3 regions of the Mesorhizobium sp. RCAM 05104 genome follow, and region 2 is predicted to be linked to each of the others. Evidence: predicted binding sites of a transcription regulator. Region 2 holds the regulator's gene; each other region holds the start of a gene.

What was found. Region 2 encodes LexA, which represses DNA repair genes until DNA is damaged. Its sites were predicted from a motif close to TGTTCNNNNTGTGTTCNG; they were not measured.
Region 1: a site for LexA is predicted at 7,928-7,945, ahead of AC56QP_RS19015 (metallopeptidase family protein). Genes of this name have one in related genera too.
Region 3: a site for LexA is predicted at 4,839-4,856, ahead of ruvC (crossover junction endodeoxyribonuclease RuvC). Genes of this name have one in related genera too.

The regions. Positions count from the first base shown of each region.
Region 1 covers NZ_CM185033.1:3,894,015-3,903,956, reverse strand. The annotation lists gene AC56QP_RS19050 (DUF72 domain-containing protein) at 1-338, shown strand, start outside; gene AC56QP_RS19045 (NAD(P)/FAD-dependent oxidoreductase) at 387-1,553, opposite strand; gene AC56QP_RS19040 (ATP-binding protein) at 1,624-3,237, opposite strand; gene AC56QP_RS19035 (response regulator) at 3,228-3,920, opposite strand; gene AC56QP_RS19030 (DUF4153 domain-containing protein) at 3,924-5,465, opposite strand; gene AC56QP_RS19025 (HpcH/HpaI aldolase/citrate lyase family protein) at 6,009-6,899, shown strand; gene AC56QP_RS19020 (DUF1737 domain-containing protein) at 7,000-7,206, shown strand; gene AC56QP_RS19015 (metallopeptidase family protein) at 7,397-7,819, opposite strand; gene AC56QP_RS19010 (LysE family translocator) at 7,956-8,588, shown strand; gene AC56QP_RS19005 (ImuA family protein) at 8,700-9,761, shown strand; gene AC56QP_RS19000 (DUF6504 family protein) at 9,703-9,942, shown strand, end outside.
Region 2 covers NZ_CM185033.1:6,942,756-6,952,697, reverse strand. The annotation lists gene kynU (kynureninase) at 1-1,227, opposite strand, end outside; gene AC56QP_RS33925 (GntR family transcriptional regulator) at 1,390-2,124, shown strand; gene lexA (transcriptional repressor LexA) at 2,506-3,246, shown strand; gene AC56QP_RS33915 (ComEC/Rec2 family competence protein) at 3,240-5,702, opposite strand; gene gltX (glutamate--tRNA ligase) at 5,804-7,228, shown strand; gene gltA (citrate synthase) at 7,412-8,740, shown strand; gene lpxB (lipid-A-disaccharide synthase) at 8,784-9,942, opposite strand, start outside.
Region 3 covers NZ_CM185033.1:4,279,115-4,289,056, forward strand. The annotation lists gene AC56QP_RS20945 (DMT family transporter) at 1-772, opposite strand, end outside; gene AC56QP_RS20950 (Lrp/AsnC family transcriptional regulator) at 905-1,384, shown strand; gene AC56QP_RS20955 (sulfite exporter TauE/SafE family protein) at 1,527-2,297, shown strand; gene AC56QP_RS20960 (DUF2269 family protein) at 2,352-2,903, opposite strand; gene AC56QP_RS20965 (hypothetical protein) at 3,239-3,619, shown strand; gene rcdA (protease adaptor protein RcdA) at 4,144-4,677, shown strand; gene ruvC (crossover junction endodeoxyribonuclease RuvC) at 4,898-5,407, shown strand; gene ruvA (Holliday junction branch migration protein RuvA) at 5,421-6,041, shown strand; gene ruvB (Holliday junction branch migration DNA helicase RuvB) at 6,085-7,122, shown strand; gene AC56QP_RS20990 (metallophosphoesterase) at 7,333-8,235, shown strand; gene AC56QP_RS20995 (glycoside hydrolase family 5 protein) at 8,239-9,489, opposite strand; gene ybgC (tol-pal system-associated acyl-CoA thioesterase) at 9,547-9,942, shown strand, end outside.

The DNA of each region.
Region 1 (9,942 bases), 3.0 Mb from region 2:
CAAAGTCCAGGCTCGTATGCGAACCGCGCCATCCGAGCTGGTTCGAAGCGGAGGCGGAGGCGCTTCTGGCCGGTTGCCACGTCGCACGTGTTGCGGCCGATCCGGCCCCGGTTCCCGCCGCCGCGGTGCCGGGCGGCTGGTCCGGCCTTGCCTATTTTCGCTGGCACGGCGCCCCGCGCGTCTACTATTCCGACTACGATGCCGAAAGTCTCGACCGGATCGGTCGGCAGGTGAAGGTGGCGGCCGCTACGGGCGCGGAGGTCTGGGGCATTTTCGACAACACGGCCGGAGGCCATGCACTCGGCAACGCCCTCGCTGTCGACGCGATGGTTACCTAGCCGCGGTCTTCCCTTCTCCCCCTGTGGGAGAAGGCAGGGCGGCCTCACTCAAATCACATTCAATTCCCGGAACGCCCGTCCCTCGGCCACGCGTTCGTAACCAAACGCCGAGCAATCCACAGTGCGGTAGCCGCCATGCACGATCAGTTCGGCCAGCGCCTTGCCGACCGCCGGCGCCTGCTGCAGGCCGTGGCCGGAGAATCCGTTGGCGAACAGGAAATTGCCGACCTGCGGATGCGCCCCGATCACCGCGTTCTGGTCAAGCGTGTTGTAGTCGTAATGGCCGGCCCAGGCGCGCGTCGGCTTGATCGCCTCGAAGGCGGGGATGCGGGTCGCCAGCACCGGCCAGATCACCTCTTCGAACAGCGGCCAGTCGACGTCGAAATCCTTGGGATCAGCGGGGCCGTCGCCCTCTTCCGGCTCGGCACCGCCGGTGAGGTAGACCGAGCCTTCCGGCCGCACGTAAATTCCGGAGGGATCGACCAGCAGCGGCATGTCGGCGTATTTTTCGCGCGCCTCGAAGACGAAGACGTTGCGCTTGCGCGGCTCGACCGGCAGCGCCAGCCCGGCCAAAGCCGCGACCTTGCCGGCATTCGGCCCGGCGGCATTGACGACGATGCCGGCCTCCAGCGTCTGGCCATTGTCGAGGGAGACGCTGGTGATGCGGCCGCCCTGCCGCTCGATGCCGGTGACATCAGCGGTGATGAAATCGATCTTCTTCTCCCGCAGCGCCTTGCGGAACAGCATCAGCATCGCATGCGCGTCGAACCAGCCCTCGCCGGTCCGGCCATAGGCGCCGGCGGAAATGCCCTCAGTCGACAGCCACGCGAAGCGCCGCGTCAGCTGCTCGGCGTCCTCGAACACGATATCGGCGCCCTCGGCGATCTGCGCCTCGTGATTAGCCTTGAGGATCGGCAAGCCATTCTCACCGGCGAGAATGAGATAGCCGCCCTCGCGGAAACCGATATCGGCGTCGGCACCGAACTCTTCCTTGAGCCGCCGGAACAGTTTCAGCGTGAATTGCGACAGCCGGATGTTTTCGGGAATGGAGAATTGCTGACGGATCGAGGCCATGGACAGCGTCGTCGCCGCGTGGGCGAATTGCGGATCGCGCTCGATCAGCGCGATCGAGCCGGAAAACCCTTCCTCGCGCAAATAGTAGGCGATCGAGGATCCGACGATGGCCCCGCCGATGATGACGATGTCGTAGCGCACGCTTTTGCCTTTCCAAGCCTGGAGCATGACCCCGAAAAGTGGGCACCGGTTTCGGAATCAGGCTCCAATTTCATACAACCGGCAGATTGATCTCGAAGCGCGTGCCGCGTTCGGAGTCAACCAGCCTGATCGTACCATCATGCGCTTTCAGGAGGGCCAGCACGATGCCGAGGCCCATGCCGGTGCCGCCCGAATCGCGGCGCGTGGTGAAGAACGGCTCGAAGATGTGCGCCCGGTTGCTGGCTGAAATGCCGGCGCCGTCGTCGTCGACCATGATGGTCGCCCTGCCCTCGGCGTTCGCCACCGTGACCGAAACCTGCGTCGCGCCATGCCTGGCCGAATTGTCGAAGAGATTGGCAAGCACGATGGCCCCGTTCTCGGCCGATATGCGCAAGGTCAGATCGCCGCCGGCCTCGACGCGGACCGCCAGCCTGGTGTCGATCGGGAGCAGCGCCAGCACCGCAGCAATCGAGGTGCTTTCGCCGCTCGGTGCACGATTTTCAGCGCGCGCGAGCTCGAGCAGGCGCCGCACAAGCAGATTGAGCCGCCCCGCATCGGTGACGATATTGTTGGAGAATCGCCGCCGCTCGGCATCGTCCATCGCCGAGCCGGAATCGCGCAGCAATTCGGCCGCGCCCTGGATCGCCGTCAGCGGCGATTTCAGCTCGTGCGAGACATGGGTGGCGAACGTCTGGATGCTGTCCGACCGCGCCTGCAGTTTTTCCGCCATGTCGAGGAAGGCGGCGGAAAGCTCCGCCATCTCGTATGTGCCGTGATGATCGAGCGGCCTGATGGCGTCGCGATCACCGGCGGCAATGCGCTGGGTGCGGTCGATCAGCGCATAGATCGGGCGGCTGACGGTGCGCAGGAAGACCAGGCCGATGAGCAGCGTGCCGCCAAGGATGGCGATCGCCGCCAACGTCACCTTGCCGCGCTCGCCATAGAGATGTTTTACAATGTTGTTGGGCGTCCGCGAGACATAGACCACGCCGGCGACCCGGCCCTCGACGGCCACCGGCAAGGCGACGAAGACCCGCACCCTGGTGCCGCGGCTGACAGAATAGAGCGGCGGCGTGGGCTGGTCGGGAATGCGCAGCCTGAGTGCGCTGGCATAGCGCCCGGCGAGCGCCTCGCGCACCTCCTCGGCCTCGCCAAGCGACTGCCCGACCTCGTTGCGCCCGGCAATGACGACGCCTTTGGGGTCAAGCAGCCGGAAGCCGGCCAGCGTGGTTTTCTGCGTGGCGTCGAGAATGCCGGACAGGCGCGCGCCGATCACGGCGAAGGCAGGATCGGCAGTGGCAGCGACCGCCGCCGGCCGTGTCGGAAGCACATAATCGGAGGCCAGATCGAGGCGCGGTTCGATCGGCCGATAGCCCGGGTCGATACTTCGGCCCGGGTCGACGCTCCGGCTCGCGCTTGCGTTTGCCTGCGGCATCGCCGCACCGAGTTTTTCCTGGGGGATGCCGGCGTCCCGCACGTCCTGCGCATAGATGGCGGCGATGGCGGCACCTTGCGCGATCAGCTCCGCTTCGGTCTGGCGGATCAGCTGGTTCTCGTAGAGACGGAAGAAGAACAGGCCGACCAGCGGCAACGCCATCACCATGATCAGGATGGCAACGACGACCGTGGCGAGACGCGGCCGCCACTTGCGGCCAATCCATTTGCGCGAGGTCGTCAGCCGCATCGGCCAAGCCGGAAGCCGACGCCATGCACGGTCTCGATGACATCCGGGCAACCCAACGCCGCCAGCTTGGCGCGGATGTTGCGGATATGGCTGTCGACGGTGCGGTCGGCGACATGGACCTTGCCGGCATAGGCACTGGCCATCACCGCGTCGCGGTCGAGCACATGCGTAGGCCGCGCCAGAAACCCCTTCAGGATCGAGAACTCGATTCCCGTCAGGGCAAGCGGCTTGCCATCGAAGCTGGCGGCGTGGCTGACCGGCGCCAGGGCTAGCTTGCCGTGCGCGAACTGCCTGTCGTCGGCCGGTTCGGCCGGGGCCGGGCGGGCGCGCCGCAGGATGACGTTGACGCGGGCGACCAGCTCTCGCGGGCTGAACGGTTTCGTCACATAGTCGTCGCCACCCATTTCGAGCCCGAGGATGCGGTCGATCTCCTCGTCGCGCGCCGACAGGAACAGCACCGGCACGTTGGATGTCTGCCGCAGCCGCCGGCAGACCTCCAGCCCATCCATCTCCGGCATGCCGATGTCGAGCACGACCAGGTCAGGTGTGCGCCGTTCGACCGCCTGCAGGGCGGCGGCGCCATCGGAAACGGCTGAAGTCTTCATGCCGGCCTTTTCCAGCGCGAAGCAGATCACTTCGCGGATATGCGGATCATCGTCGGCGACGAGGATGTGATGCGGCATGGATCAGCGGCCCGGCAAGGAAGGTTGCGGAGGCTGAGGAAGCACGAGCGACCCCTTGCTGTCGAGATATCGAAGCAGGCGCCAGTCGCGAAAGCTCCAGGCCCGCCAGTTCTGCTGGACGGTGCGATACCAGTCTTCGTCACTGGCCCGCAATCCTTCAAGTTCGCGGACAGCGCCCGCGGCAGGCGTTTTGCCCTGATGATCGAAGAAACGATCGAGCGCCGGAAACGCGCCCGGACCGAGCGAGCGCAGATACCAGGCGTCGAGGGTAATGCCCTGGCCGGTCATTTCGAGGGAATGGTCGACATTGTAATTGGCGATCGTTGCTGCGAAGTTGATGAAACAGCAGGCATAAAGCGTCGCCGATAACGTCAGAAGATTGGCGGACAGCAGCCATTCATTGGATTTTCCAAGCGCGATGCGGGCGATGATCAGGGCAAGGCCGGCCGCCACCAGCCCCATCCAGACGAAAGCGGCGACGCGCCAGTAGGTCAGCGCATAGATGCCGATATAGAGGTCGAGGCGCAGGATCGACGAGATGACCAGCATGATGTTCTGCGCCACCCAGGCATAGACCAGCCGGCGGATGACCGGATCGGCCGATGTCGTGCTGCCGGGCCGCAGCGCCGCCAGCACGAAGCCGGCGGCAAGCAGCGCGGTGACGACCAAGGGATAGGCGCCGCGATGCGCATAGGCGGCGTAGCTCAAGCTGTCGGGAAGGGCGGCCCCGCCCCACAGATAGGCGGCGTCGAGTCCGGTCTGCAGCGCAAACAGCATGTTGAAGATAACAAGCGCGCGAAGAATGGCCGCCTTGCCGAACAGGATATCCTCGATGGTGGTGACGGTTCCCTCGGACCGAGCGCTAATATCGGCCGCTGCCGCGCGCGGGACGCGGCGAAAAAGACGCGGCAGGCGTGGCCGCAAGAAGGCCCAGACGCCGGCGAGCACGAACAGCCAGAAGGCAATCCGCGCCAGCTGGATGAGATCGAGCAGCTTCAGAAGGTCGATCAGCGACAGCCAGTAATCGATGACCGGATTAGCGGCGCCGAACAGCGCCAGGAAGACCGCGCCCAGGGTCAGCGGCATCACCCAGACGGCGAGCGCCGCCAGGCGGACGCGGCGCCGGCCGGACCATCGCGCCGTCTTGCGCCAGCGGATGAAATCGCCAACGAGCCGGAACGGCGCCGCAAGCAGGAACAGCGCGGTCTGGCCGGCAATGCGGGCGATGCTATGTCGCAGCCGGCCGCTAAGCGAAAGCGCGAAGACGATCATCGCCGCAAGCGCGACCGACACCGACAGGCCGCAGACATTCTCCGTGAGCGGCAGCAGCGCGACAAGCAGAGCGGCAGGCTTGATCCACAGCCTGCCGTCGCTGAAGGCGGCGGGATGCACGGCGACGACGGCAGCGGCAATCAGGATGGCGAACAGGAAAACCGTGATGCCGGCGGGCTGGCCGTAGAAGAGGAAATCCGCAAGTGCTGCCAGCAGCACGGCAACACCGAAGCGGCTGCAATAGCTCGGCGCGGCGGTAAACAATGATGTCATGACCTGACCTTCCTGATCGCTTCCGACCGCATTGTCGGCGGGCTCCTGCGGACAAAGGGAATGAGAATCGCCGTGGGATTCGCGCGCGGCGGATCGACCAGCCACCAGCCTTCGCTGCGCAATCGGTAGGGCAGGGACCAACGGGGTTTTGCTCGCTTGTGCATGCCGCCTGTCTCGCAGGCCGGCCAGGAAACGATTGGGCGGATTGGAGGAGGTTTTCCGCAAGCGTGTGCAGTTTTCGTGCAGGGGCACGCTTTACTGCTGGTGTACTGCCCGCCCTCCTTTCCGAGCGTTGGCGCTGCCCCTCACCTGCCTGCCGGCATCCTCTCCCCGTAAACGGGGCGAGGGGCGCTCGTCGCCGCTTTCGCCAATCATCAGTGTTGCAGGAAGGGAGCCGAGGTTGCGGCCAGCCTCTTTCGCCCCGTTTACGGGGAGAAATGCCCGGCAGGGCAATGAGGGGCGGTGCCAGCTTTCGCGATTGGCCCGTCTCAGGTACGGGTCGGACGGCTTGCCTCCACCAACCGCACGCGGCATAGATCAGGCATGGAACCCTATCGCCCGCGCCGTTCAGTGCTCTACGTCCCGGCCTCCAACGACAAGGCCTTGGCCAAGATCGCGCGGCTTTCCTGCGACGCCGTCATCATCGACCTCGAGGATGCCGTCGCCCCGGCCGACAAGGTTGCGGCGCGCGAAAAGCTGGCGGGGATTTTCGCCAGCCGCCCGGTTGCCAACCACTTTGGCCACCGCTGCGAGATGGTCGTGCGCGTCAACGCGCTGGCCAGCGAATGGGGCGCCGCCGACCTGCTGGCCGCGGCAGGTTGCGAGCCGGATGGCATCCTCTTGCCCAAGGTCGACGCACCGCGCGACCTGCTCGAGGCCGGCGATGTGCTCGACGACAATTTTGCCCCGGACAGCGTGAAACTATGGGCGATGATCGAGACGCCCAAGGCACTGCTCAACATCGGCACCATAGCTGAACTTGGCCGGGATCCGGCCTCGCGTCTGGTTTGTTTCGTTGCCGGAACGAATGATTTGGTCAAGGATACCGGCGTGCTGGCGACACCCGACCGGCGCTATCTCGTGCCGTGGCTGATGCAGATGGTGCTGGCGGCGCGTGCCGGCGGTCTCGACATGCTCGATGGCGTCTCCAACGATTTTCGCGACCTCGAAGCCTTCGCCCAGGAATGTGTGGAAGCGGCCGCCATGGGATTCGACGGCAAGACCCTCATCCATCCGGCCCAGATCGAGGCGGCCAACCGCGCCTTTGCGCCGTCCACTCAAGCTGTGGCCGAGGCGCGCCTGGTCAGCCAGGCCTTCGCGCTTCCGGAGAACACCGGCAAGGGCGTGATCGCGCTGAATGGCAAGATGGTCGAGCGGCTGCACCTGGCGCAGGCTGAAAAACTGCTGGCGAAGGCAGCCGCCATCGGCGCATGATCCCGAACCGAAGGTCGGCGAAGCAAGAAGCGGGAACCGGTTTTCGGAAAAGATCATGCTCGAAACAAAGAAGACAGAGCACTCACGACAGGACTGAAAAATGAAACTCTACCGCTTTCTGACCGGCCCGGACGACGCCAGCTTCTGCCACAAGGTGACGGCGGCGCTGAACAAGGGCTGGCACCTGTTCGGCTCGCCGACCTATGGCTATGACAAGAAGGCCAAGGCCATGCGCTGCGGCCAGGCCGTGGTCAAGGACGTCGAGGGCCAGGAATATGGGCCCGATACCAAGCTCAGCGACTGGTAGAGTTTGCAAAGCGCCAACGCAGGCTGTGTCGAGATTCAGGTCAGGCCGAGTCGGAGTCGAAGACGGGCGCGAAGCGACCAAACTGGGTGGTGCCCGAGAACCGGAGCGGAGCGTACTTTTGGGTACGTGAGCACCGGAAGCGCAGGGGACCGCCATTTGCAGGCCGGCATCACCTGAATATCGGCACAGCCTATTCCGCCGCCTCTTCGATCCGCTCCATATCATCGTCCGACAGGCCGAAATGATGGCCGATCTCGTGGATCAGCACATGGGTGACGATGTCGCCCAGCGTTTCCTCGTTTTCGGCCCAGTAGTCGAGCATGGCGCGGCGATAGAGCGTGATGCGGTTCGGCCCTTCGCCGGTCTGCGGATTCCAGCGTTCGGCGATGCCGCGTCCTTCGAACAGGCCGAGCAGGTCGAACGGCGTTTCCAGCGACAAATCGTCCATGATCTCGTCGGTCGGGAATTCGGCGATCTGGATGATGATCTCGCCGGTCAGCTTGCGGAACTCCTCCGGCAGGTGGGCGTAGGACTCCAGCGCCAGGAACTCCAATTCCTCCATGGATGGCGAGAACTGGTCGTGCCAGGTGCGGGTCTTGTAGATGCGGGCCATGCTTTGTCCTTTGAACCCGGCATATAGGCTTTCGCGCCGGAATCGGCAAATGACGCGGCAATTCCTGTTTCAGCGCCTTTGCCGCTGCCGGGGAATCGCGTACGGGTCAGTTCCGGCCATGTACTAGGGAGCTCTCATGCCGGACCTTTCCACAATTGGACTTTTCGCGATTGCTTGCCTCGCTCTGACCGCGACGCCGGGGCCGGACATGCTGTTGATCGCCTCCCGCAGCGCCAGCCAGGGGCGCGCCTCGGGCCTGGCGACCTATGCCGGCATCGCTGCCGGCACCTATTGCCATGCGCTGGCCGCCGCCTTCGGCCTGTCGCAATTGTTCCTTGCCGCGCCCATCGCTTACGACATTGTGCGTTATGCCGGCGCGGCCTACCTCGCCTATCTCGCCTGGAAGGCATTCCGTTCCGCCGGAACGGCATTTGCACCGGTCGCCGGCCTGCCGCGCTATTCGCAGGCCCGCATCTTCCGGCAAGGATTGCTGACCAATCTGCTCAACCCGAAGATGGCGCTGTTCGTGCTCGCGCTTTTCCCGCAGTTCGTGCGCCCTGAGGCCGGCTCCGTCGCGGGCCAGATCCTGGTGCTGGCGACCGTCCTCAACCTGATCGGGCTGGTGATCAATGGCCTGGTCATCCTGACCGCCAGCCGGATCGGCGCGGCCTTGTCGAAGCGCACGCGGTTTCGGCGAGCGCCCCAGATCCTGCTGGGAACCGTGTTTGCAGGGCTTGCGGCACGGCTGGCGTTTGGCGGCCAGCGCTGAAGCAGGCAACCGCGGAGGAATAAATTCCTTGTGACTCTGCTTGACTCTTGGGGCACCCTCTGGAATCTATAGGAACATAACAGGAACAATTGTGAGTGGAAGCTGACCGTCATGGCGATGACCGCCGTGGCGCGGGAGACTGTTTTTGCCCTGCGCCGCCAGATCGCGAAGATCGAGGGAACGCTGCCCGAGCGCCTGCAGGCGCCGGCTGGCGCGCCCCTTGATGCCGATGTCAGCGCCGATCTCACCCCCAACACCGATCTTACAATCGTCCGGCGCGGCATTGCCGCGGCGTTGCCGGATGCCTTCCTGCCCACCGGCGTCGAGCGGCTCGATGCCGCCCTGAGCGGCGGCCTGCCGAAAGCCGCCCTGAGCGAAATCCATGGCACGCAGACCCGCGATGCCGGAGCCGTCGCCGGCTTCGCTCTGTCGCTCACGAGCCTGATCCTCAAGCAGGCGCAGGGGCTGCCGGTGCTGTGGATCGGCACGTCGGAGATTTTCCGCGAGGCCGGCTTTCCCTATGCCAGGGGGCTTCGGGCCTCGTTCGGCATCGAGCCCGAACAATTGCTGTTTTCCGAGGCGCCAAAACTTGTCGATGCGCTGTGGGTCGCCGAGGAGGCCGCCCGGATGACGGCGCTCGCCGCCGTCATCCTTGAAATCCGCGGCAATCCGCAGCGGCTGGACCTGACCGCGACGCGCCGGCTGCACTCAAGGGCGCTAGGTGCCGGCCGGCCGGTGTTCCTTCTGCGGCAGGCGGCCGAGCCCGAGCCGACGGCGGCACCCGTCCGCCTCATCGTCGCGTCGGCGCCGGCAACACCGCGCGACACCATCGCCGGGCCGCTCGCCGGCTCGATCGGCCGCCCGGCCTTCACCGTCACCATCGGCAAGAGCCGCACGGCCCTGCCTGGACAATTCACACTGGAGTGGAACCCCGATGAACGCGCATTCGACGAAAGAGCGGGCGACGAAAGAAGGGGCGAGGAAAGACAGAAAGAACGGGCAAAGGATCCTGTCCCTGTGGTTTCCCTATCTGGCAGCGGAAAGGATCCTGCGGCAGCGTCTGGGGCGGTCCTGGCGTTCCCGGCCCTCGGATCACCTGCCGCACCCACCGCTCGTGATCAGCCACCGCCAAGGCAACGCGCAGCGCATCTCGGCCCTCGACGAGCGGGCTGAGGCGCTGCACCTGAAGCGCGACATGGGCATCGCCGATGCGCGCGCCATGCATCCGTCGATCGACATCGTCGAGGCCGATCCGGAGGCTGACCGCCGCCTGCTTGAAGGTCTTGCCGACTGGTGCGACCGCTACACCCCGCTGGTGGCGCTGGACAGTGCCGACGGCCTGTTTCTCGACATC
Region 2 (9,942 bases):
GGCGAAGCGGGCATCCTGCCAGGCGCCGGTGCGCAGGATATCCTCCAGCACCTCGACCGCCTGCCAGACATCCTTGTAGCCGACATAAAGCGGCGTGAAGCCGAAGCGGATGGTCGACGGCGCGCGGAAATCGCCGATCACGCCGCGCTCGATCAACGCCCGCATCACCTGGTAGCCATGCCGATGAAGGAACGAAACCTGGCTGCCACGCTCATTGCCATTGCGCGGACTTTCGAGTTCGAGGCCGTAGGCGCCGCATCTGGCTTCGACGAGCTGGATGAACAGCTCGGTCAACGCAACGCTTTTCTTGCGCACCGCCGCCATATCGACCTCGTCCCAGAGATCCAGCGCGCCCTTTAGCGCCCGCATCGACAATACCGGCTGCGTGCCGCACAGGAACCGGCGGATGCCGACGCCCGCCGCATAGCCCTGTTCGAAGGCGAAAGGCCACGCATGGCCCCACCAGCCGCTGAGCGGCTGGCGGGCATCGCCATGGTGGCGCTTTGCAGCATAGATGAAGGCCGGCGAACCGGGGCCGCCATTGAGGTACTTGTAGGTGCAGCCGACAGCGAAATCGGCATTGGCGCCGTCGAGCTCGACCGGCAAGGCACCCGCCGTGTGGCAGAGGTCCCAGACGATCAGCGCGCCGGCTTGATGGGCCTTGCGCGTCAGCGCCGCCATGTCGCGCAACTGGCCGGATTTGTAGTTGACGTGGTTGACCAGGATGACAGCGACGCGCTCATCGATCAGCTCTTCGATGGTTGGCGCATCGACGCCCTCGAGCCGCAGCACAGTGCCCGGTCGCGTCGATGCCACGCCTTCGGCCATATAGAGGTCGGTTGGAAAGCTGTCGCCCTCGGCGACGATGACCGACCGGTCTGGCCGCATGCCAAGCGCCGCGTGAAGCACCTTGTAGATGTTGATCGAGGTCGTATCGCAGACCACCGTCTGGCCAGCCGCGGCGCCGATCAGGCGTCCGAGCTGGTCGCCGAGCGCGACCGGCATGTCGAACCAGCCGGCGGTGTTCCAGGCACGGATGAGGTCGTGCGCCCATTCTTGTGTCGCGGCCTTCTGGATCTCGTTGAAGACGGCCGGTGAAGCGGCACCCAGCGAATTGCCGTCGAGATAGATCACCCCTTCCGGCAAGACGAAGCGATCGCGCATGGAGCGCAGCGGATCCGCGGCATCCATCGCCTCGATTGTTGCGAGATTGGGAATTGCATTCATGATCGATGTCCTCCGCGCACAGGCACGTCCAAATGAACACGACAGGTGAAGTCGGCCGACCGATCATGCGCAGTCTGCCGGATTGTGTCAAATATTATATATAATTTACACCATGGAAGGCTTTCATATATAATCTGGCGTCCAGTGCGTGGGATGGCAACGATGTTGGATGAAGGACACTCGAAGACTGAAGCGGCCTACAGGCTGCTGCGCCGCGATATCCTCACCACCCGCCTGAGGCCCGGCGCGCCGCTCAAGCTCAGCACGCTGCGCAATAGCTATGGCATTGGCTGGACGCCGTTGCGCGAAGCGCTGTCGCGACTGGAGGCGGAGCGCCTGGTGACTTCCATCAGCAATCGCGGCTTCGCCGTCGCTGCGGTCTCGCGCACCGAACTCGAAGATCTGTCACGCGCCAGGCTGGTGATTGAGCTGCCTCTGCTCCAGGAATCGATCGAGAAAGGCGGCCATCAATGGGAAGATGCCGTCGTCACGGCCCACTACCGGCTGTCGCGCTGCAAGACGGCGGTTGATGACCCTTCAGATGAAGTGGTCGACGGATGGGACGAAAAGCACGAGGCTTTCCACGCGGCGCTACTCAGCGCGGCAACATCCCCCTGGCTGCTCAACTTCCAGTCCACCATCGCGGATCAGTTGCGTCGCCATCATCGCTTCCTGGGCCTTGCGCCAACCTTGCGGGCGGCCACCGGCCAGTTGCATGGCTATGAGGAGGCCATGGAGGCGTTGCGCCAGGCTGTCGCGATCGAACATCACACCGCGCTCATGGAAGCAGCGCTGGATCGTGACATCGAACGCGCGAAAGCGCTGATGACGGTGCACATCGGCTATACGCTGCATGTCTATGTCCATGCCGGTGACGGCAGCCCAAACAAGCGGTGAGGTAGACGAACTGAGGCAAAAGCCGACATAGGAATTTCTCGGGCAAGAGTTGGCGTTTTGGCTTCGTTTCGTTCACGGCGGGCGAACGATTGGTGAAAGTGAAAAAGCAGCTTCCCGACGTCTCTGGGCGATTGAGGCCAAGCCTCGGCACACGCTGGTCCACAGGCCGTTAACCATAACAATTTCAACGCGTGCAAGTGCACTGTGGCGGCGGCCGGCCGGGGATCACGGCCCGCTGCCAGGCGCCAAATAATTTCAGCCGTCTTAACAAATTCACTAAACTTTAAACGGTTGCGGAACACAACTGGAACAGATAGTGTTTGTTCTGGGTTTGTTTTTCGATTCTGGTTCAAACCTTCGTTCAATGCCTCGGGGGCCGCCATGCTGACGCGCAAGCAACATGAACTGCTGATGTTCATCCATGAACGGCTCAAGGAAAGCGGCATTCCGCCATCCTTCGACGAAATGAAGGAAGCGCTCGATCTCGCTTCAAAATCCGGAATTCATCGACTGATCACGGCGCTCGAGGAACGCGGCTTCATTCGCCGGCTGCCGAACCGGGCGCGCGCCCTGGAAGTGCTGCGGCTGCCCGATTCGATCGCGCCCGGCCTCAACGCGGCGCGCAAATTCTCTCCAAGCGTCATCCAGGGCAGCCTCGGTCAAGGCGGCGGCCTTGGCCGGCAGATCAAGCCGGCGTCTTCACGCATGCCCTCGGCCGGCAATGACGACGACGTGGTCTCCGCGGTGTCGATCCCGGTGATGGGTCGCATCGCCGCCGGCGTGCCGATCGACGCCATCCAGCATCAGACGCATTCGATCTCGGTGCCGCCGGACATGATCATGGGTGGCGAGCACTATGCGCTGGAGGTCAAGGGCGACTCGATGATCGAGGCCGGCATCTTCGATGGCGATACGGTCATCATCCGCAATGCCGATACCGCAAGTCCGGGCGAGATCATCGTGGCACTGGTGGACGACGAGGAGGCGACGCTGAAGCGGTTTCGCCGCAAGGGTGCCTCGATTGCCCTCGAAGCCGCCAATCCGGCCTACGAAACACGCATTTTCGGACCGGACAGGGTCAAGGTGCAAGGCAAGCTCGTTGGGCTGATCAGGCGCTACTGATCAGTGCTGGTGACCGCCTTTTCAGGGTTGCGATAGGGCGGCAGGCCCCTCGCCTCGCGTGAGAATTTGCGCTGGGTGTGCCAAGGTCGATATGGCCTGTTCACAGCGAAGCTGACCGTTGCTGGCATGATTGCCGATCGACGATCGAAGAAGACGGCCGCACTGCCTTTGCGGGCGAGTTGCCGCTTGGTGATGACCAGAACCAGCGGATTGTGACAGGGATCATAAGCTGTCGCGTCATTGATGACGATCAGTTCCGCGAAGCCGCAGGCCTTCCACGCGTCCTTGCGATCCTCGACTTGCGCAATGATAGCGCCAGACGGGTGCCTTGCGAGACATACGCCGGCGGTGCAGTAGAAAGGCGCTCCCGGCGGCAGTTCGGCGGAATCCGCGATGTCGAATTGTCCGTCTCCCTTGTCGAACACCTCCGGCACGACGACGGTTTCGGATGCCAGTGCGCGTTTCCAGTTGTCGACGGTGAATTCGTTCGGACGCGCCCGGCTGACCGCGAGTTCGCCGCCGCCGATCGGCAGCGCCACTAGCCTCGCGTCCTCCGAGATCAGCACATCCGGCGCGCGCGTATCCGAAACGGTCAACAGGCCGGCAAGCGCGAATGGCAGAGCCAGGAGCCGCAGCCACGTTGTCGCCATCGTCGCGATGACCAGGGCGATCGCCACCAGCAGCACGGATTGCTGTGAAATCAACCCGACGGCATCGATCGGTGAGCGTTCCGAGATCCACGCCGACAAGGCGATCATCGCGGACAGGCCTTTGCCCATCACATAGAGGAAGGGACCGTCGACGCCGAACGGCATCGCCAGCGCGCTGAGGACGGCGAAAGGCATCACAACCAGCGAGACGATCGGCATGACGGCCAGATTGGCGAACAGGCTGAGCGGCGACACGCGCTGGAAATGCCAGATGGCGAAGAGCGCCGTCGCGCTGCCGGCGATGATGGAGGTCATGGCAAGGCCACCCATCGCCAGCAGGAATTTTCGCGTCAGGAAACTGGGCAATGACCGCTTTGGCGGCGGCGGTCTCGTCTTTCCCGCACGATGATCCGACCAGCCGGCATAGGCACCGACCAGCGCCGCGGTCGCGGCGAACGACATCTGGAAGCTTGGGCCGACCACCTCATGCGGCGACACCACGATCACGGCGATCGCCGAGATTGCCAGATTTCGCATGGTCAGTGCCGCGCGATCGAACAGCACGGCAATCAGCATCACCGCCAGCATGATGAAGCTGCGCTCGGCGGCAACGACGACGCCCGAGATGATGAGATAGGCGGCGATCGAAAAAAGTGCTGCGGCTGCCGCGTATTTCTTGACCGGCCGGCGCGCGGAAAAGTCCGGAAACAGGGCGAACGCGCCGCGCAGCAAACCCATGATGGTGCCGGCGACCAGCGCCATGTGCAGTCCGGAAATGGAAATGATGTGATAGATGCCGGTCCGCCGCATCGCTTCGTTGATTTCATCGGGAATGCCGGCGCGCACGCCGACGATCAGCGCAGCGGCGATTTCGCCTTCGGCGCCACCGACGCTGCCCCTGATATGGTCTGCGATGGCTTCGCGGGCATTTTCTACCGCCAAGGAAAGACGGGCCACCAGCGGCATGTCGTCGTTATCGGCCGCGACGATCCTTGGATTGCCAAGGAAGAAGCCGCTGCCGCCTATGCCGGAGAAATAGCTGTCGAAAGAAAAGTCGTAGCTGTTCGGGCGCACCGGGCCGGTTGGCGGCAACAACTTGGCATAACCCGATATCAGGGAGCCGGCGGTCGTTTCGGCCGGTATCTTGCGTGCCGAAAGCCGAACGCGTTCCGGCATATAGCGTAATTTCGGCCGTGCGGTCGACGTCACGTCGATGGTCAGCCGAATGCGGCCGCTCTCCATCTGGTCGAGCGAGACGACGCGGCCGGTGACTTGCGTCGAGATCTCCGAGCCCAGCATCTGAGTTCCGGCCCGCCACGTCTCGACCTTGCCGGCAAGAAAGCCCAGCGCGCACAACAATGCTGCCATGAAGCACAGATGGGTCTTCGGCCAGGGACGCGAGACAAGCGCACAGAGCCCCGCGAGGGCGACAACCGCGACGGGTTTTGCAAAGTCAGGCTCCGTCGCCAGGGAAAAGTAGCCGACCGCTCCGCCAGCCAGGCAGACCGGCACCAGCAGGAAGGCAATGCCTCGGTCAAGTTCGAGGTCCGCCGCCACTGCCGCGCTATGGCGCAGGCGAGGCAGCGAAACCCGACGGAATTGCCGGTGCAGGCGCAGGATCGCGCCGGCTTCTGCAACCGGAACGGGATTGGAGACATCCGCCTGTAACGGATGGTCTCCGGGGCTCGGCACGAGGGGCAATGACGATGGCAGCGAGGTCGGCGGAGGCGTCGCAAACAGGGACCGTTCGCTGACGCCAATGGCGGCGTCCTCGCCCTGATCCGAGCCCCAGCCTCGTCCAGCCATCGGGTCTGCCCCTTGCGCCCTCGACACCCTATGCTACATGAACGCGCAACGCGCGAAAGTCCGCGCATCCACACCCGCTTCAGCCGTTTCCCGAGAGTTCCATGCCCGACAAGGTCGTCACCCGTTTTGCCCCCTCGCCCACTGGCTTCCTGCATATTGGCGGAGCCCGCACGGCGCTGTTCAACTGGCTGTATGCAAAGCACACCAGCGGCATCATGCTGCTGCGCATCGAAGACACCGACAGGGAGCGTTCGACCGACGCTGCGACCGCAGCCATTCTCGACGGGCTTTCCTGGCTCGGTCTGACCTGGGACGGCGAGCCGGTGTCGCAGTTCGAGCGCGCGCCGCGCCACCGCGAGGTGGCTGAAGAACTCGTGCGCATGGGCAAGGCCTACTACAGCTACGAGACGCCTGCGGAACTCGAGGCGATGCGCGAGGCCGCACGCGCCAAGGGCCTGCCGCCGCGCTACAATGGCCAGTGGCGCGACCGCGCCCCGTCCGAGGCGCCCGCGGGCGTCAAGGGCGCCATCCGCATCAAGGCGCCAACCGAGGGCGAGACGGTGGTGCACGACCGCGTGCAGGGCGAGGTGCGCTTTCCCAACAAGGACCTCGACGATTTCATCATCCTGCGCTCGGACGGCAATCCGACCTACATGCACGCTGTCGTCGTCGACGACCACGACATGGGTGTCACGCACATCATCCGTGGCGACGATCACTTGACCAACGCCGCCCGGCAGACGGTCATCTATCGCGCGATGGGCTGGGACGTGCCGTCGATGTCGCACATCCCGCTGATCCACGGCGCCGATGGCGCCAAGCTGTCTAAGCGGCACGGCGCGCTCGGCGTCGAGGCGTATCGCGCCATGGGCTATCTGCCGGAGGCGCTGCTCAACTATCTGGCGCGCCTCGGCTGGAGCCACGGCGACGACGAGATCATGTCGATCAAGGACATGATCTCCTGGTTCGACATCGGCGACGTCAACAAAGGCGCTGCCCGCTTCGATTTCGCCAAGCTGGAGGCGTTGAACGGCGTCCACATGCGGCGCATGAGCGATGCCGAGCTGTTCGACATCTTCATCGCCACCTTGCCCTATCTCGAGGGTGGCCCGGCCATGGCCGCGCGCCTCGACGACAGGAACAAGGCCCAGTTGCTGGCAGCACTTCCAGGCTTGAAGGAGCGCGCCAAGACGCTGGTCGAGCTTGTCGATGGCGCCGCCTTCCTGTTTGCCACCCGACCGCTGCCGATCGACGACAAGGCGGCACTATTGCTCAATGACGATGCCCGCAAAATCCTGCGCGGGGCCCACGAAGCCTTGAGCGCTGTTTCAGGTGACTGGACGGCCGCCGCGGCTGAGGCAGCAATCCGCGACTACGCGCAGGCCGGCGGCCATAAACTCGGTGCCGTGGCCCAGCCCTTGCGCGCCGCGCTGACCGGCAAAAGCACCTCGCCGGGTGTGTTCGACGTGCTTGCGGTGCTGGGGCGCGAGGAAAGTCTGGCGCGCATAGCCGATCAAATCGATTAGCAGCAAACTGGCCCAAGAAGATTGGCATTGAAAGGGGCGTTTCGCAGTGCAACATTAGGCCTTGGCCCAATCTGGCACGCACCTCCTGAAATGCGGTGGCGAATACGCGCATTGTGGTGATTTCGACGTGTCGCCTTGCACAATTTGCCTTTGCCGGCATGAGGAAACAAGAAGGAGTTTGCAATGACCGAAGCTGCGACAAAACTGGAATTTGGCGGCACGACCCAGGAGGCCACGGCAAAGCTCGAATTCGCAGGCAAGACTCATGAGTTCAAGGTGCGAAGTGGTTCGGTCGGGCCTGATGTCATCGACATCGCCTCGCTCTACAGCACCACCGGCGCCTTCACCTACGATCCCGGCTTCACCTCGACCGCGAGCTGCGAGTCCGAAATCACCTTCATCGACGGCGACGCCGGCATCCTCCTGCACCGCGGCTACCCGATCGACCAGCTGGCCGAGCACGGCGATTTCCTCGAGGTCTGCTATCTCCTGCTCTACGGTGAATTGCCGACCAAGGCGCAGAAAGACGATTTCGATTACCGCGTGACGCGCCACACCATGGTGCACGAGCAGATGTCGCGCTTCTTCACCGGCTTCCGCCGCGACGCGCACCCGATGGCGGTGATGTGCGGTGTGGTCGGCGCGCTGTCGGCCTTCTACCACGACTCCACCGACATCTCGGATCCCTACCAGCGCATGGTGGCGTCGATGCGGCTGATCGCCAAGATGCCGACGATCGCCGCGATGGCCTACAAATACCACATCGGCCAGCCCTTCATTTACCCCAAGAACGAGCTGAATTTCGCCGCCAACTTCCTGCATATGTGCTTTGCCGTGCCGTGCGAGGAATACAAGATCAACCCGGTGCTGGCGCGCGCCATGGAGCGCATCTTCATCCTGCACGCCGATCACGAGCAGAACGCCTCGACCTCGACCGTTCGTCTCGCCGGTTCGTCGGGTGCCAACCCGTTTGCCTGCATCGCCGCTGGTATCGCTTGCCTGTGGGGCCCCGCCCATGGCGGCGCCAACGAAGCAGCGCTGAACATGCTGGGCGAGATCGGCCATGTCGACCACATTCCGGAGTTCATCGCCCGCGCCAAGGACAAGAACGACCCGTTCCGGCTGATGGGCTTTGGCCACCGCGTCTACAAGAACTACGATCCGCGCGCCAAGATCATGCAGAAGACGGCGCATGAGGTTCTTGGCGAACTCGGTATCAAGGACGATCCGCTGCTCGACATCGCCATGGAGTTGGAAAAGATCGCGCTGACCGACCCCTATTTCATCGAAAAGAAGCTCTACCCGAATGTCGACTTCTATTCCGGCATCACGTTGAAGGCGCTGGGCTTCCCCACCACCATGTTCACCGTGCTGTTCGCGGTCGCCCGCACCGTCGGCTGGATCGCCCAGTGGAAGGAGATGATCGAGGACCCGCGCCAGAAGATCGGCCGCCCGCGCCAGCTCTACACCGGTGCGCCGGAGCGGGACTACGTGCCGATCGCCAAGCGCTGATCGCGCCCGAAAACGTTATAAAAAGCGCCCGTCTGGGCGCTTTTTATTTGCTCCTACGAAGTTTGACGTGGCGAAGGACGACATCCGCCGCAATGTCGCCGGAGGGCTTGTCCGTCGCCATGCGCCTCGCAACCTCTCCGAAACCATCCTTTTGCCAGGCGCGATAGGCGGTGTCGGAAAACAACGCCTCAAGCTGCCGCGCCAGATAATGCGGCCGCACATATTGGTTGTAGCTTTCCGGCACCACCGGCCGGTCGGCAATGAGATTGGGCAAGGCGGCGCTCCATACCGTGATCAGGCTCTGGACCATCCGCATGATCGGATCGAACCTGTAGCAGGAGATCATCGGCACACCCGACAGCGCCAGTTCCAGCGACACTGTTCCCGACGCGATCAGCGCCGCATCGGCCTTGCCGAAGGCCTGCCATTTGCGTTCGGGATCAAGGATGATCTCCGGCTTTTCGTCCCAGCGGGCGACCGAGGTTCTGACCAGATCGGCGACATGCGGCACCGTCGGCAACAGCAGGCGCAAGCTGTGTCCCCGCGCACGCAGGATCGACACCGTCTCGCCGAACGAACCGATAAGCCGATGCACTTCGCCGCGACGCGAGCCGGGAAGCACAAGCAATGTCTTGACACGATCGCCCGACAGGTCGCGCGGCCGATCCTGCGCCCCGGCCGCGCTAAGCACGCCCGGATCATGCGTGAGGCGATGCCCGACATAGGTGCCGGGCGGCCCGCCCAAGCGGCTGAGCTCCTTCACCTCGAAGGGCAGGATGCAAAGGATGTGGTCGATGTAGGGCTTCATCGCCACCGCCCTGCCCGGCCGCCACGCCCAGACGCTCGGACAGACGTAGTGGATGATCGGGATCGCCGGATCGGTGGCGCGGACCTTTTTGGCCACGCGCAACGAAAAATCCGGGCTGTCGATGGTGATGAGGCAGTCGGGCTTTTCACCGGAGACCGCGGTTGCCGTCTGGCTGATCCGCCGCATCAGGCGCGGCAGGTCGCGCAGGATGGCGCTGAGCCCCATCAGCGCGATCTCATTACCGTCGAACAGTGGCACCAGTCCGAGCGCCTGCAAATGCCGGCCGCCAATGCCGACGAGATGAACCTCGCGACCGGTCTCGCGCTTGAGCGCCTGAACGATGTCGGCGCCAAGCAGGTCACCGGACTCCTCGCCGGCGACGATGGCGATCTTC
Region 3 (9,942 bases), 2.7 Mb from region 2:
CGGTGACATCGACCAGGATGGCGACGACGGGATAGATGAAGGACAGCGAGCCCTGCAGATGCGTCGGCAGCTTCTGGATGGCGCCATACATCAGGATGTACATCAGCCCGGTGTGCACAACGCCGAGCGTCGCCAGCACGGCCCAGCTCCAAGGGTCGGCGGGAAGATGCGAAAGATTGGCGAAGGTCGCCAGCATGACGACGCCGACACAGACCTGGATGAGCGCGATCAGGTGCGGCGGCGTGCCCTTGAGCTTCTTGGTGACGATGGCGGCGACGGCCCAGAAGAAGGCCGCGCCCAGCGCCATGACGATGCCGGCGAAATAGTTCGAGCCGACATCGCCGGCGTCAGGAGCGGCCTGCACGATCAGCACCATGCCGGCGAAGGCGATGGCCAGCCAGGTCAGCTTCGTCAGGGTCAACCGCTCGGCGAAGAAAAGCGCGCCAAAGCCGACCAGCATGAAGGGCTGCGTGTTGTAGACAGCGGTGGCGATCGAAATCGACGCTCGCGAAAACGCGCTGAAAAGCAGGAGCCAGTTGACGACGATGGCGACGCCGCCGAGCGCGGCAAGGCCGATGACGCGCAGCGATAGCCGGTCGCGCAGCAAGCCGAGGCCGGCGCAGATGATGAGCAGCGTCAGCGCGCCGAAAGCGCAACGCCAGAACACCACATCCATGATCGGCTGGCCGGACAGGACGACGAACCATCCGATCGTTCCCAGGATCGCCATAGCGGCCGACATTTCGACCGTGCCGCGCACCGTGTCGTTCACAACAAACCTCCGAACCCGTTGAGCCGGCATGATCTCATGCGGTGCCGAGGCTTTCTATCTGATTGGAGAGGTGGTATGGCTGTATGACCTAATTATATTAGGCCATGGCTGCGGAATTATGAGAAATGTAAAATGCTGGACGATCTCGACCGACATCTGCTCGAAATCCTGGTCAAGGATGCGCGAACCTCGTTAAAGGAACTGGCTGCCCAAGTCGGGCTGTCGTCGCCAAGCGTTTCGGAACGGCTTCGCCGGCTCGAGGAGCGCGGCGTCATCCGGGCATTCACCGTCGAGATCGATCCGCTGGCGCTTGGCTATACCTTGCAGGCGATCGTGCGCATCCGGCCCCTGCCGGGCAAGCTGCATATCGTCCAGAAGCTGATCGAGGAGATCCCGGAGTTCGGCGAATGCGACAAGGTGACGGGCGATGACTGCTTTGTCGCGCGGCTGTTCGTGCGCTCGATCGGTGACCTCGACGGGATCCTTGACCGCATCGCCGACAAGGCCGAGACAAGCACCGCGATCATCAAGGCGCAGCCGATCCGGCGGCGGCCGCCACCGCTCGATGCAGCTTCACCGCGTGACCGGGCAGGGGTTCTGCCGGCATCCTGAGCCGGCAGAACGCTGTCCCCGGCTGCCGAGCGAGCCTTCGCAGCCACGATGCCGCGGCCACGTTCATATTTGCTGTCGCTCCGCTCAAGATTCTGGGTTATTCAAGCGTCGACGCGCCTTCCCTCCAGCCCAGCCCCTCCCCATGTCAGGCCTGTTTCTCGATCCGTGGTTCTACGCGGCCGCCATACCGGCGGTCATTCTGGTCGGCCTGTCCAAGGGTGGTTTTGGCGGCGCTGTGGGTTTTGTCGGCGTGCCGCTGATGGCGCTGACCATGCCGCCGGTGCAGGCGGCGGCCATCCTGCTGCCGATCCTGTGCCTGATGGACATCGTGTCGGTATGGGCATGGTGGGGCGTCTACGATCGCAAGATGCTGGTCGACATGATGCCGGGCGCCGTCATCGGCATCGGCCTCGGCTGGCTGACGGCCGCGCTCGTCACCGAAGAGGCGGTGCGGCTGATCGTCGGCGCCGTCGCCATCATCTTCGTCCTGCGCTGGCTCTATCTGCAGTTTCGTCATGGCGCCGACCATGCGGTCGCACCCAACCGCGCGGCCGCCGCCGTCTGGGGTATCGTGGCCGGCTTCACCAGCTTCGTCGCCCATGTCGGCGGCCCGCCCTTCCAGGTCTACGCCTTGCCGATCCGGCTCGACCCCAAGGTGTTGTCGGGCACCGCCGCGATCTTCTTTGCCGCCACCAATGCGCTGAAGCTGGTGCCCTATTTCGCGCTCGGCCAGTTCGACACCGCCAATCTGACGGCGTCGGCGGTGCTGATGCCGCTGGCGCCGCTGTCGACCATCGCCGGGGCGTGGCTGGTGCGGCGGATGCGGCCGGAAACCTTTTACCCTTTCACCTACGCGACCGTGGCGGTCGTGGCGGTGAAGCTGTTGTGGGACGGCATCGCCGGCCTGATGTAACCTGATGCAAGAAGGTGAGGCGGCTGCACAGCCGCCCCTACCATCACGGCGCCGTCAGGCGGCGCTCGGCACGAGGCGACGGTTGCCGCCGAAGGCCAGCATGGCGCCCACCACGACGACCAGCACCATGCCGGCGAGGATGCCGATGTCATGCGCGGTCGGCTTGAGCACCATGTCGGCGATGATCACCAGCATCACAGCATAGTCGAAGCGCGCTGCGCTCATCATGCGCTGGCCGATGGCAAGGACCGCGGGCGTGATGCCTTCCTTGGCGATCATCGCGCCCATGCGTTCGCCGGTCGGCTTGAAGATCAACATGCCGATCGAAAAGGTTGTCGCGTAGCCGGCGAGACCGATGACGATCCACAGATCGGAGAAGCCGACCCAGAAGCCGCACATGATCAGGCCGAAGATCAGGGTCAGCATCGACATCGGCGCGAAGAACCTGCCGCCCAGCTGCCCACTGGCGCGCATCGCCTGCAACTTGTCCTCGATGTTGCCCGCGCGCTCGGCAAGCACGCCGAGCAGGAACAGCACGAAACCGCCCCCGACCCACAGAATGGCCGAGACGACGTGGAGGAATTTGACGATGGAATACCAATCCATGGGTTGCTCCTGGGGTGTTCTGGTGGGTTGCGGCGGGGGCACGATTTGCACCTGCCGTCAGAGGAGCGGGCGTTTAGCGCCGCCGCTGTTTCGGAACGATGTCGCGAAAAAGCCGGCTCTGTTTCAGCCTCCTGCCCGGCGAACGAAGCCGCCGAGATAGCGAGCACGCAACCTGGTTTTCTGCTAGCACATCAAGTGTCGGGAGGGGTTGGCGCGACATCGTCCGGAAACATTGCCGATGCTAGTGCGCCGATGCCGGGAGCCCGGTGGCGAAAACAATCGCCTGACGATCAACCCATTCCCGCAGACGGGAAAAGGCAATTCGGGGGAACATTATGCAAGGGGTAGCACGAAATTTCTTCACGCTGGCCGTCATCTATGCGCTGTGCGGAATGGCGCTCGGCCTGCACATGGCGATCAGCCATGATCATGGCCAGATGCCGACCCACGCTCACACGATGGTCGCCGGATGGCTGATGTCGGCGGTGTTCGCCTTCTTCTACCATCTGTTTCCAGCGGTCGGGCAAAAGACGGTCGCCGTCGTCCATTTCTGGCTGACCGCAATCAGCGGCATCGGCCTGCTGATCGGCCTGTATTTCCTGCTTGCCGGCAATGCCGCGATCGAACCGCTGGTGGCGGCCTCTTCGATGGGCTTCTACGCTGCCATGCTGCTGTTTGCCTTCATCGCCTTGCCGGCGGTCTGGAAGACGGCCTGAACCGAGAGCCTGTTTGAAACTCTACTCTGGCGGCCATCTGATGGTGTTTTCTGTGTTTCCGGGGGCTTACGGACTTAAATGTCCGCTGCGCTCCGGCTCTCGAAACCCCCATCCTATGACTCGCCAGAGCGACTTTCGAAACAGGCTCCGAACCTGAAGCGGGGTCCGTTTCTGTGCTGTTACGGCACAGAACGGCGGGGTTCGGTCAAAAAACAATCGCGCGGTTAAGGCTCCATTAAGCTTTACAGGTGTTTACTATGTTCATCCAGTGATCTGGATTCTTACCGAGTGGTTGGAGCCACTTTGTTTGACGCCTCCCTGTTAAACTCCTGAGAGCCGCCTTATCCGCGGCTCTTTTTTTGTCCGCGTCCCAGGGGCGTCCGACATCGGATCGCCGTTAACCTTCTGTTAAACATGTGCTTGCCTTCACCGGTGACGAAGCGCATTTTCAAGCTTCACTCATCAGGGTGCCGGGGGTATCGGCAATAAGCCGAATGGCCGGTTGCAAGTGCAGGGGCGTAGCAATGAACGAGCCTTCGAAGGGCAGTGCGAAAACCGTCAAGCTGGCGGAGCGCCGGGTTTTCTCGCAATCCTTCAAGCCGCTCTACCAAGAAGGCATGGGCCTGGTCGAGCAAGCGGCCGAGTATCTCGACGGCAAGGGCCGGGCCGAAGCGAAGAAACTTTCCAGACTGGCGGCCACGCTCTATGCAGCCGAATCGATGCGGCTGACCACCAGGCTGATGCAGGTTGCGTCCTGGCTGCTTCTGCAGCGCGCGGCGAATTCCGGCGAGATGACCCGCGATCAGGTTGCTTCCGAAAAGTCCAAGGTTCGTCTCGACACCGCTTCAGCCAATGACGAAGCCGCCGGCTGGGCCGAACTGCCCAAGGATTTCCTCGACCTCGTCAACCGCTCGCTTCGCCTGCAGGCACTGGTGCGTCGCATGGATGAAGAGATCTATGGCGATGGCGCCGTGGTCGACATGCAACCGATGGGCCGCCGCCCCAACCCGGTTTCCGACCAGATCAGCCTGTTGAACACGGCTTTCGCCCGCGGCTGATAGCCGGCATCACGACTCTCTCTGACGGACGCCTGACGCGGTTTTCCGCGCATCCGGTGCTTGGCGGACTTCAGTACGCTTCGCGCCGGTTCTCGAAACCACCCCATCTGCCTCGCCAGAGCGCGTTCTCAAACAGCCTGTGCGGCTGTTGCGAGCGTTGTTGTTTCTGGTTTGTTCACATTTCACTGGCATCGCTGTCCGCCGGAGGTAAAGTTGGCGGATGGGGGAAGCGATTCGCATCATCGGTATTGATCCGGGGCTCAGGCGCACCGGCTGGGGCATCGTCGAGAGCCTCGGCAATTCATTGCGCTTCGTCGCCTCGGGCACCGTGCGCTCCGACGACAAGGCGGCGCTGGCGACACGGCTGTGTCAGCTGCATGACGGGCTCGCCGAAATCCTGCACAGCGCGATGCCACACGAAGCGGCGGTCGAACAGACCTTCGTCAACAAGGACGCGGTGGCGACGCTGAAGCTCGGCCAGGCGCGCGGCATAGCCATGCTGGTACCGGCGCGTGCCGGCCTTGTTGTTGCCGAATATGCTCCCAACGCCGTCAAGAAGGCGGTGATTGGCGTTGGCCATGGCGACAAGAAGCAGATCCACATGATGGTGAAAGTGCTGTTGCCGAAGGCCACTTTCGATACCGAACATGCCGCAGACGCGCTGGCCATCGCCATCTGCCATGCGCATCACCGGCAGAGCGTGGCCTACCGGATGGCAATGCTGGCGTGAGGGGTCATCAGGCATGATCGGCAAGCTCAAGGGCACGCTGGACGAGATCGACGAGGACCACTGCCTCGTCGATATCCATGGCGTAGGCTACGTCGCCTATTGCTCGGCGCGCACGCTGGCGGCGCTGCCGGCGCCCGGTGAAGCGGTGGTGCTGTTCATCGAGACCTATGTGCGCGAGGACATGCTGCGCCTCTACGGCTTCCAGTCGCAGCTGGAGCGCGAGTGGTTCCGGTTGCTGATGAGCAATGTGCAAGGTGTCGGCGCCAAGGTGGCGCTGGCCATCCTGTCGACGCTGGCGCCGGCCGATCTCGCCAATGCCATTGCACTGCGTGATATCGCCATGGTTTCGCGTGCGCCCGGCGTCGGCAAGAAGGTGGCCGAGCGCATCGTCACCGAGTTGAAGAACAAGGCGCCTGCCTATGCTGGCTCTGCCTCGGGCACCATCGGCCTGAAGCAGGAGCTCGGCGAAGGCGTCGCGTCGGCGCCGATCACCGATGCCGTGTCGGCCCTGGTCAATCTCGGCTATTCGCGCGACACCGCGGCCAATGCGGTGGCGGCGGCACTGAAGACCGCGGGCGAGGATGCCGATGCGCCGAAGCTGATCCGCTTCGGGCTGAAGGAACTGGCGCGGTGAGAGCTGGCTTGTCCGGTTCCCTGCCATGTGCAAGGAAGGCAGCATGAGCCTGTCGCCCCGCCTGATTGCGCCCGAAAAACGCGGCGAGGATGCCGAGCAAACCTTGCGGCCGCAGACGCTCGACGATTTTGTCGGCCAAGCGGCGGTGCGGGCCAATCTCAAAGTGTTCATCGAGGCCGCCAAGGGCCGAAACGAGGCGCTCGACCATGTGCTGTTCGTCGGGCCACCCGGTCTCGGCAAGACGACGCTGGCGCAGATCATGGCGCGCGAGCTCGGCGTCAATTTCCGCTCGACCTCCGGCCCGGTCATTGCCAAGGCAGGCGATCTCGCCGCACTGCTCACCAATCTCGAAGAAGGCGATGTGCTGTTCATCGACGAGATCCATCGGCTGAGCCCGGCGGTGGAGGAAATCCTCTATCCGGCGATGGAGGATTTCCAGCTCGACCTGATCATCGGCGAGGGACCGGCGGCGCGTTCGGTCAAGATCGACCTGGCCCGCTTCACCCTGGTCGCTGCCACCACGCGTCTCGGGCTGCTGACCAATCCGCTGCGCGACCGTTTCGGCATTCCGGTGCGGCTCAACTTCTATTCGGTCGAGGAACTGGAGCAGATCGTGCGGCGCGGCGCCCGCATCCTGCAAATGCCGCTCGGCGACGACGGCGCGCTGGAGATCGCGCGGCGCGCGCGCGGCACGCCACGCATTGCCGGCCGGCTGCTGCGCCGCGTGCGGGATTTCGCGTCCGTCGCCGGCGATGGCCATGTCAACCGCCAGATCGCCGACGAAGCCTTGACCCGGCTGGAGGTCGATGCGCTCGGCCTCGACGCACTCGACCGTCGCTACCTTTCGATGATCGCCCGCAATTTCGGCGGCGGGCCGGTCGGCATCGAGACGATCGCCGCCGGCCTGTCCGAGCCGCGCGACGCCATCGAGGACATCATCGAGCCCTATCTGATCCAGCAGGGTTTCATCCAGCGCACGCCGCGCGGCCGCATGCTGACCGCCAATGCCTGGCGGCATCTCGGCCTCGACGCGCCGAAGGATCTGGCGCAGCAGCAGATCAACCTGTTCCAGGAAGAATAGTGCCCGGGCGATCGGGCACAGGTTCACTCTTCGCTTTGTGCATGCTCGAAACCGAGGTCCCTTTTGAGCGGCCCGCTTCAGGGCGGCGATCAAGCATCCGTGACCGTCCTGCGCAAAATCTCCTCAGCCTCGTCGACTTGCCGGCGCAATCATGGATTTTATCGGAGGCTTGCGGCACGCCGCCGAGATCCTTAGTGCCGGAGCCATGCAATGATAACCAGACGCGGGTTCCTGCGCTTCCTCGGCGGGTCCTTCCTGACCGCCGCCGCGTTCGGCGCCTATGCGGTCGGCATCGAGCCGATGCTGTTGACGCATGTGAAGCGCTATGCGTTGACGCCACCGCATTGGCCGGCAGGGTCGAAGCTGCGGATCGTTGCGCTTGCCGACATCCATGCCTGCCGGCCATGGATGACGCCGGAGCGGATCGCTTCGCTTGTTGACGATACGAACGCGTTGCAGCCCGACCTGATCGTGCTGCTTGGCGATTACATTGCCGGCATGCGCCTGGTGACGGGTCGGGTGACGCCGTCGCAATGGGCGGCCGCGCTGTCGGGCCTCAAGGCGCCGCTCGGCGTGCTGTCGATCCTTGGCAACCACGACTGGTGGAACGATGGCTTCGCGCAGCGGGCGGGAGCCGGCCCGACCATAGCGCGCAAGGCATTGGAGAAAGTCGGCATCCCGGTTCTGGAAAACGATGTCGTGCGGCTGGAGAAGGACGGACATGGTTTCTGGATCGCCGGCCTTGCCGACCAGTTGGCCCTGCGGCCGACCAAGGACCGCACCGGCTTCAGGGGGCTCGACGATCTCGACGGCACGCTGGCCAAGGTCAGCGATACCTCGCCTGTCATCCTGCTTGCCCACGAGCCTGATATTTTTCCCAAGGTGCCGTGGCGGGTTTCGTTGACCCTGTCGGGTCATACCCATGGCGGGCAGGTGCGGCTGTTCGGCTATTCGCCCGTGGTGCCGTCGCGTTTCGGCAATCGCTATGCTTACGGCCATGTCGTCGAGAATGACCGCAACCTGATCGTCTCGGGCGGGCTTGGCTTCAGCATATTGCCGGTGCGTTTCGGCGCTCGCCCTGAAATCCTGTCGATCGACCTTGGTTCAGCCTGAAGGTCAATGCAGCGCGCGGATCACGTCCATCACGTCCGGCTCAGCCTTGTCGCCGTTGAAGGCGTCGACGATGCCGAACGCGCCGCCATAGCTCCACACCGACCATGAAAAGCCGTGCGCTTCGGCGCGCGCGATCATATCCCTGACATAGGCGGCCCGGCACTCGGCGGGCATCACATAGGCATTGCCGTATTCCTGGCGGATCATGCCGAACTCGCCCAGCGTGATGTTTTCCGGCCTGATGCCGTTGAGCTTCGCCCACGCCTCGACCTTCTTGAACGGCGCGTCCATCAGGCCAAGCAGCTTGTCGGGGCTGTCCATGCTGGCGACCTGCTCGTCGAGATAGGCAAGCAGGCCGCTCTGCCGTGTCCATGGCGCCTCCGCCTTGATCCTGGCGCGGATGGTGTCGAGCGTCACATCAAGCTGTGCCCGCGGTACCGCGGTCAGCGGATAGGGCAGGCCGGTCACATAGGGAATGAAGTCGCCGGCCCAGGTGGCGCCCTGATGGGTGAGCAGGAACGGATCGTAGGAATGGAAGGTCCAGATGACATTGTCGTCCGGGATTGCCTTCGGGTCGATCTTTTCCAGGGAACTCGCGGCGGAGTAGCAGGCGCCGGTCAGCACCAGGGTCAGTTTCGTCGCCGAGGAGCGCGCCGCCGCGAACAGTTTGCGCTGACGGTCCGGCCACAGGCTGGTGCCGTCGCTGTCGCAGTCGACGATCGGTTCGTTCATCGGTTCGAAGGCGACCTGGCTGGGATCTTCGCCGGCCAGCGTGTGTGCCATCCTGCGCACCATGTCGACATAGACGTCGAAGGCTTGCGGGTCGTCCATCACCTGCGCCATGCCGATCTTGCGGCTGCCGCCGGCCGGAATCAGATGCATGTCGACGATCACCTTCAAGCCGGCTCGGTTGATCATGCGCACCGAGTCCAGCACGCTGGCATAGAGGTCGTCACGCAAGGCCACGGTCTGGGCGGAGAGGAAAGGCGACGGGTCGACCGGCATGCGCAGGAAATCGAAGCCCGCGTCCTTCAGCGCCTTGAGATCATCGTCCTTGAGGAATTTGCGCCACTCCGGATAGGGCAGGATGGCCTTCGCATCGCCCCATCGATCCTCGCCCGGCCAGGTCGTCCACTGGTCGAGGTTGAGGCCGCGCTTCATCGAGAAGGTTGCCGCCTGGCCCGGCAGCGCCAGAGCCACCAGCACGAACAGCGCCGCCATCAAGGTCTTGATCATCGCCGTCAACAGTGCCATCCGATGCGGTGTCTCGCGGGGAACAGGTGCCTCGTCGGGACTGAAAAAGGAAGCGCAATGGGCGATCATGGTGAATCGGCGACATTGCTGGCAGGGCTTTCCGGCGCGCTGACGGCGTTCGGCCACAGGCTGATGGCGCGGGTCTACTACGCCGACACCGATTTCTCCGGCGTCGTCTACCACGCACGCTACCTCGAATTCTTCGAACGCGGCCGCTCCGACTATCTCAGGCTGACCGGCGTGCATCATACCGAGCTTGCCGACGGCAAGCATGGCGAGAAGATCGTCTGGGTGGTGCGTCGCATGGAGATAGATTTCCGCAGCCCCGCCCGCATCGACGACATCCTGACCATCGATACCCGCACCGAGGACATTTCCGGCGCGCGCATCTTCATGGCGCAGCAGCTCAAACGCGGCGACGAGGTGCTGGTCGAGGCAAGGGTCGAAGCGGCG